Linked DNA regions of Roseiconus lacunae. Each later gene encodes a partner of the first gene's protein in a complex. Links are inferred from orthologs where the notes say so. Each region holds a gene or a part of one and is shown in the gene's direction. Other genes may lie near its edges.

Region 1 (3,320 bases):
CGGCCTGAAGAAGATGTACGCCGAAGGTGACACGTGCATTTACTACCTGATGTCCGAGAACGAGGCTTACGAGCACCCGGAGATGCCGGCCGGCTGCGAAGAGGGCATCGTCAAAGGGATGTACAAGTACCAAAGCCGCGATGTCGATAGCCCCAAAGCTCGCGTGCAGTTGTTCGGCAGCGGTGCGATCCTGAACTGTGTTCTCAAGGCTCAAGAAATCTTGGCCGAACAGTACGGCATCGCCAGCGATGCCTGGAGCGTGACCAGTTACACCGAACTGCGTCGTGAGGCGGCCGCATGCCAACGCTGGAACATGCTGCACCCCACCGAAACACCACGCAAAAGCTACTTGGAAGAATGCGTCGAAGGTGTCGAGGGTCCCTTCATCTCGGCGAGCGACTACGTTCGTGCACTCGGCGAACAACTGACGCCTTGGATGCCAGGTGACTACTTCGTCCTCGGTACCGACGGCATGGGCCGCAGCGAAACCCGCGAGGCACTGCGTCGACACTTCGAAGTTGACGCCGAGTCGATCGTGATCGCGACCCTCAGCCGACTTTCCAAGGCTGGCGTTTTCGGCCCCGAAGATGTCCAAAAGGCGATCGAAGACCTCGGGTACAATCCCGACAAAGTCGATCCGTACTATGCATAACCAGTCGGAATACCCCGACATTTCCCGTTTCATCGGTCGAGTCATCGAAGGGCTGCGTTTGGTTGCAACCCGGTGACTTGGACCGCAGGCGATTTTCCCGATCAAGCGTTAAAGAATTCACAACGATGGCAACCGAAGTTACCCTTCCCGAACTTGGCGATGGAATCGAATCCGGCGACGTCCTGGAAGTTTTCGTCTCCGTTGGCGACACGATCACCGAAGGCCAAGACATCGTCGAAATGGAAACGGACAAGGCGACCGTTCCCGTTCCCTCCTCGGTAGCCGGCAAGGTTTCCAAGATTGTGGTCAGCGAAGGTGACACCGTCGCGATCGGTGGCGTCTTGATCGAAGTCGAAGCCGGGTCGGGGGCCAGCACCCCAGCGCCGGAAAGCCCAGCCCCAGAAGCACCGGCGAAAGAACCCGAAGCGGCACCCGAGCCGAAACAAGAAGCGGCGCCCGCCCCAGAGCCGACCCCACAACCACCGGCACAGCAGTCACCAACGGTTCCTCAAACGCCTGCACCCGCGCCGCCACAACCTGCCGCGCCAGTCCAATCCGCACCCGCACCTCAATCGCCCGCACCCGCACCCGCACCGGCCTCCGGCGATGTGATCCCTGCCGGGCCTGCCGTGCGGCGTTTCGCTCGAGAAGTCGGCGTCGACTTGGGACGCGTTGCCGGAACCGGCGAAGGCGGACGCATCACGCGTGACGATGTTTTGTCGGCCGTTCGCTCGTCCAGCCAAGCCGCCGTCGCTCAGCCACCCGCTTCCGCCGGTCAGGCTGCTGCGTCGACTCCGCAGGCGGCCGCGCCGCAAGCCGGTGCCGCTTCGTCCCAATTGCCAGGCACGATCGCCAGTGACGATTACGGAACCGTCGGTGTGGAACGGATGAGCAAGATCCGGAAAACGATCAGCGACCAAATGCACAAAAGCTGGTCGAACGTTCCTCGTGTCACAAACTTTGATGACGCGGACATCACCGAACTGGAACGCTTGCGTCAGAGCAGCAAAGAAGACTATGCCGCCCAAGGGCTGAAGCTGACGTCGATGCCGTTCTTAATCAAAGCGGTCGCAACCGCTTTGAAGCACCACCCGTCGATCAACGCCACCGTCGATCGCGAGAACGAACAGATCATTTACAAAGACTATGTGAACGTCGGAATCGCGGTCGACACAGATCGCGGTCTGGTAGTTCCGGTGATGAAGAACGCGGATCAAATGAGCGTTCCAGGTATCACGCGTGCCCTCGCCGAGATGGCGGGCAAAGTCCGCAGCGGGCAGTTCCCTGTCAACGATCTTCGCGGTGGTTCGTTCACGATCAGTAACCTCGGCGCGATCGGCGGTCAGTACTCAACTCCGATCGTCAACGTTCCCGAAGTTGCAATTCTGTTGGTCGGACGCAGCCGCAAACTGCCCGTCGTGATGCCCGACGATAGCATCCAGCCTCGACTGATGATGCCGCTTTCGCTTTCTTATGATCACCGGCTTGTTGACGGTGGCACGGCGGCTCGTTTCCTCAATGACGTGATTGGCTACTTGGAAGCCCCCAGTCGGCTACTGCTCGCATTCTAGGGTTCTGATCAGATTCAGATTCAGCCAAATGGTCATTGCCGTGGCTTTCATGAATGCGCGACGACGATCGTGTGCCCTCCAACACCCATGACTAATGGGCGTTGGGTGGATTTTGGGCTGCGGCCATGAAACGTCCGATCATGCTTGAAGTGCGTCCGTATGCTGCGCCTCGATCGGAACCGCTTTCTCTCGTCCGCATCAATTCGTTGATCCAATCGGCGCAACCCTTCTGACCAGACGGGTGCCCCACGATCTGCTTGGTGATTCTGCCGATCGGACTGAATCTTCAACGCGGTTCGTTCAAACTAAGACGCGTTCAATCTCTTTTCCCTGGACGTAGTGCCCAGGTCGTTGGGAACGTCTGGTAAACTATTGTGTTCTAATGGCATCGAAGTCATCACAGTCAGGCGATGCGTGCGACCTAGTGATGACATCGGGCTTCTTCGGCCCCTCCCCATCAGCCCTTTCACTCATCTCTTCTGGAGCTTCGTTGATGATCAACGTTCATGGCCAAAGTCTGAAACTGCCCTTGCTGGCGATGATCTTGTTCGCCGGGATCACCATGATCGGAGCCACGGCGCCCTCCACTGTGATTGCACAAGACGACATCGATGCCGAATTCGGTGACGTCGCCGGTCCAGGGGAAGAGCCACCGGTCGACGAAGCTCCGGCCGATGACAATGCCGGACAAGCTCCCGCCGGTGAAGATGGTGGTGCAGGCGACGCGGCGGGTGGCGGTGCGGCGGACAGTGCCGAAGGCGATTCGTTACTCGGTTGGGTACTCGAATCACTCGGCTACACTTACATGATCGTGTTCCTGTTGCTTTCGGTCACGCTCGTATCGCTTTTTGTGATGAACATGTTGGCGGCCCGACGTGACACATTGTGTCCACAAGAACTGGTCGAGTCGTTCGAGGAAAAGCTCAACGCAAAACAGTTCCAAGAAGCTTATGACATGGCCCGCACCGACGAATCAGTTCTAGGGCAAGTGTTATCGGCGGGATTGGCAAAGATCTCGCGAGGCTACAACAAGGCCATCGAGGGCATGCAAGAAGTCGGTGAAGAGGAGAGCATGAAACTTGAACACCGTCTTTCCT
Region 2 (3,257 bases), on another replicon or contig:
TGTGGCGGCGACAAAGGGACGGATCACGCCGCCTGCAGGTCCCCGATGCCGCCTTGGCATCCGGCCGATGGCATCCCCCTTTTACTGCCGTCATTTGATGACGGCGCTGGAGAATTTGGAAGAACAATGGCACGTTACACCGGACCAAAAGCACGCGTTAACCGCCGCCTCCAAACGTTGATCTATGAAACCGCCGGTGCGGCTCGGGCGCTCGATCGCCGCAACACACCTCCGGGGATGCACGTCCGTGGCCGCCGCCCGAGTAACTACGGTGCGGCACTGCAGGAAAAGCAAAAGATCAAGCACTATTATGGATTGGGCGAGCGTCAACTTCGCCGTTACTTTGACGCCGTTTCTCGCAAGTCGGGCAACACCGGTGAGTTGTTGTTGCTGATGTGCGAGCGTCGTCTCGATAACGTCGTCCGTCGCGTCGGCTTCACTAAGACCCGACCGCAAGCTCGTCAAGGAATCGCGCACGGTCACTTCTTGGTCAACGGCGTCAAGGTCGATAAGCCCAGTTACATCCTTCGGCCCGGTGACATCGTCGAAGTCCGCGGACGCGAAAATCTTCGTAACCTTTATCGTGGCGTGATCGCCAACTCGTCTCCGGACGCATTGGATTGGGTCACCTTCGACAGCGAAAACTTGAAAGCGACCATGCTCGGCCTGCCTGGCGCCAGCGACATCAGCCTGCCAGTCGACGCGAACTCCGTCGTCGAATTCTTGTCTCGCTAATTCCGATCGCGGCCATAGCGGTTCGCCGAAGGGTTCAAATGCCTCGGCGGCCGATGGGTGCGTTCATCGTGCGTTAAGCCGACGTGATGGTGGTTCAATTGCCGCCGTCATGTCGCACATTGTCGGGCGTGCAGGTCGGTATCATTCTGTACCGAGATTGATTGCGCCGAAACGCAACCGGATTTTGAAACTCGCGATTAACATAGAGAATCATGCATAGCCCTGTAGTTGTCTTGGGCGGTGGCCCGGGAGGATATGCGGCAGCCTTTCTGGCGGCCGATGAAGGTTTGGACGTCACGATCATCGAAGCCGAACCGCGATTGGGCGGCACGTGCCTGCTGCGTGGCTGTATCCCCAGCAAAGCCCTTTTGCACGTTGCCAAGGTGATCCAGGAAGTCGGCGAGCTGAAAGAGAAGTGGGGCGTCGAGTACGCCGGCGAACCGACGATCGATGTCGACAAAGTCCGCGCCCAAAAGGACCAAGTGATCAACAACCTGACCGGTGGCTTGGGTAACTTGGCCAAGCGTCGCAAGGTCAACGTGATCCAGGCACGTGGCAGCTTTGTTAACTCAACCACGTTATCGCTCGAAGGCGATCATGAGTCGATCCCCGAAGGCGGCCAGATCACTTTCGATCACTGTATCTTGGCGACCGGGAGTGTTCCCGCGATGCCTCCGGCGTTCAAAGTCAGCGATCGGGTGATGGACAGCACCGGCGCGCTGGCTTTGCAAGATATTCCCGAAACAATGCTGGTCGTCGGCGGCGGTTACATCGGCTTGGAAATGGGCAGCGTGTACGCCCAGTTGGGTTCCAAGGTCACGGTCGTCGAGCTGGCCAAAGACTTGCTTCCCGGTGCCGATCGTGATCTGGTCAAACCGCTGGCCAAACGGATCGATAAGCTCTGTGAAGGTCGCGTGCTAACGAACACCAAAGTCGGCTCGATGGCCGAAGTCGATGGCAAGGTCGAAGTCACCTTCGAAGGCCCGGGCCATTTTGGACATGAGCGTTTTGATCGTGTCCTGGTCAGCATCGGACGCCGGCCGGTCACGCGCGACATCGGCTTGGAGAACACGTCGGTGGTGGTCAACCAGCGTGGCTTCGTCGAAGTCGATTCTCAGCAGCGAACGGCTGACCCGCACATCCTAGCCATCGGTGACATCGCCGGTGACCCAATGCTGGCCCACAAAGCGACCCACGAGGGCCGTGTCGCGGCTGAAGTGATCGCGGGCAAGACATCGTCGTTCGACAAAAAGGCGATTCCCGCGGTCGTCTTTACCGACCCAGAAATCGCCTGGGCAGGTTTGACCGAAACCGAGGCGAAGCGGGACGGGATCAACGTCAGCGTTGAATCGTATCCTTGGGCGGCGAGCGGACGGGCACAGGCACTCGGGATCACCGAAGGCCTGACGAAGTGGTTGGTCGACCCGGAATCCGGCCGCGTCCTCGGATGCGGTATCGTCGGCAGCGGCGCCGGCGAGTTGATTGCCGAAGCGGTTTTGGCAATCGAGATGGGCTGTGAAGTTCATGACGTGACCGACAGTGTCCACCCTCACCCCACACTCAGCGAAACGCTGATGAATGCGGGCGAGGTTCACTTTGGGACGGCCACGGAAATCTACAAGCCCAAGAAGAACAAGGCCCCCGTTGGCTGAGTAAGCGATGACGCAACGCGTATACATCAAGACCGTCGGCTGCCAGATGAATGTTCTGGACAGCGAAATGGTGATCGCCGATTTGAAGCGACACGGCTACACCGTCGTTGACTCACCGGAGGAGGCCGACTGTGTCTTGTATAACACGTGCAGCGTCCGCGAGCATGCCGAGGAAAAGGTCTACAGCGCCCTCGGGAAGGTGCGTCAGTCCAAGGATTCACATCCGGGAAAGACCATCGGCGTGATGGGCTGCATGGCCCAAAAAGATCAGGAACTGATTTTTAAGCGAGCACCCTACGTTGACTTGGTCGTCGGCCCCGGGCAGTTGCACACCATCCCCGATTTGCTGGACAAGGTCCGCAACGGTGATGGTCGTCAAATGGCGATCTCGCTGAATCGTAAAGACGACAAGCAAGCCGTGGTCGCGCGGTCACACGAAACGTTTGATCCGTTGCGTGACCCGTCAATGCGTCCGACGCCATTCCAAGCTTATTTGCGAATCCAAATCGGCTGCGACAAGTTCTGTACGTATTGCGTCGTGCCAAACACACGGGGTCCCGAGCAGGGACGTCCGCCGAGCCAAATCGTTTCCGAAGCCGCCATTTTGGCCGAGCAAGGCTGTCGCGAAATCACGCTGCTCGGGCAGACCGTCAACAGCTACAAATACCGCGATGAAAACTCGACGACCGATATGTCGTCGCTGTTGGAGATGTTGCATGAAGTCGACGGCATCGATCGCATCAAGTTCGTGACGAATTATCCCAAGGACATGACGGAACGTTTGTTGGTCACGATTCGTGATCTACCAAAGGTTTCGCCGTACCTGCACGTGCCGGCACAAAGCGGTAGCGACGAGGTACTCAAGCGTAT

Evidence for each region.
Region 2: the proteins of FYC48_RS08925 (region 1) and lpdA are in contact, whole or in part, in a crystal structure (PDB 1EBD), measured with the Geobacillus stearothermophilus proteins. The link is inferred for Roseiconus lacunae from one-to-one orthologs. Residues at the interface, in WP_033016211.1 of Geobacillus stearothermophilus: Ile130, Ala131, Met132, Pro133, Arg136, Arg140, Glu141, Asn155, Arg157; in WP_049624544.1 of Geobacillus stearothermophilus: Pro340, Ser341, Asp344, Tyr345, Arg403, Asp406, Val408, Glu431, Ala432, Gly433, Asp438.

What each region holds. Positions count from the first base shown.
Region 1 is NZ_VSZO01000005.1:102,831-106,150, forward strand. What follows is about bases 2-3,000. They hold FYC48_RS08925 (2-oxo acid dehydrogenase subunit E2), read left to right. Parts: upstream 2-777; coding sequence 778-2,223; downstream 2,224-3,000. Other genes in these bases: aceE (pyruvate dehydrogenase (acetyl-transferring), homodimeric type), read left to right, coding at 2-652; FYC48_RS08930 (MotA/TolQ/ExbB proton channel family protein), read left to right, coding at 2,717-3,000. Also shown: more of aceE, read left to right, coding at 1-1; more of FYC48_RS08930, read left to right, coding at 3,001-3,320.
Region 2 is NZ_VSZO01000017.1:26,506-29,762, reverse strand. Bases 232-3,167 are described here. They hold lpdA (dihydrolipoyl dehydrogenase), read left to right. Parts: upstream 232-947; coding sequence 948-2,387; downstream 2,388-3,167. Other genes in these bases: miaB (tRNA (N6-isopentenyl adenosine(37)-C2)-methylthiotransferase MiaB), read left to right, coding at 2,395-3,167; rpsD (30S ribosomal protein S4), read left to right, coding at 232-735. In the rest of the region: more of rpsD, read left to right, coding at 127-231; more of miaB, read left to right, coding at 3,168-3,257. UniProt on the Escherichia coli protein: Lipoamide dehydrogenase is a component of the glycine cleavage system as well as of the alpha-ketoacid dehydrogenase complexes.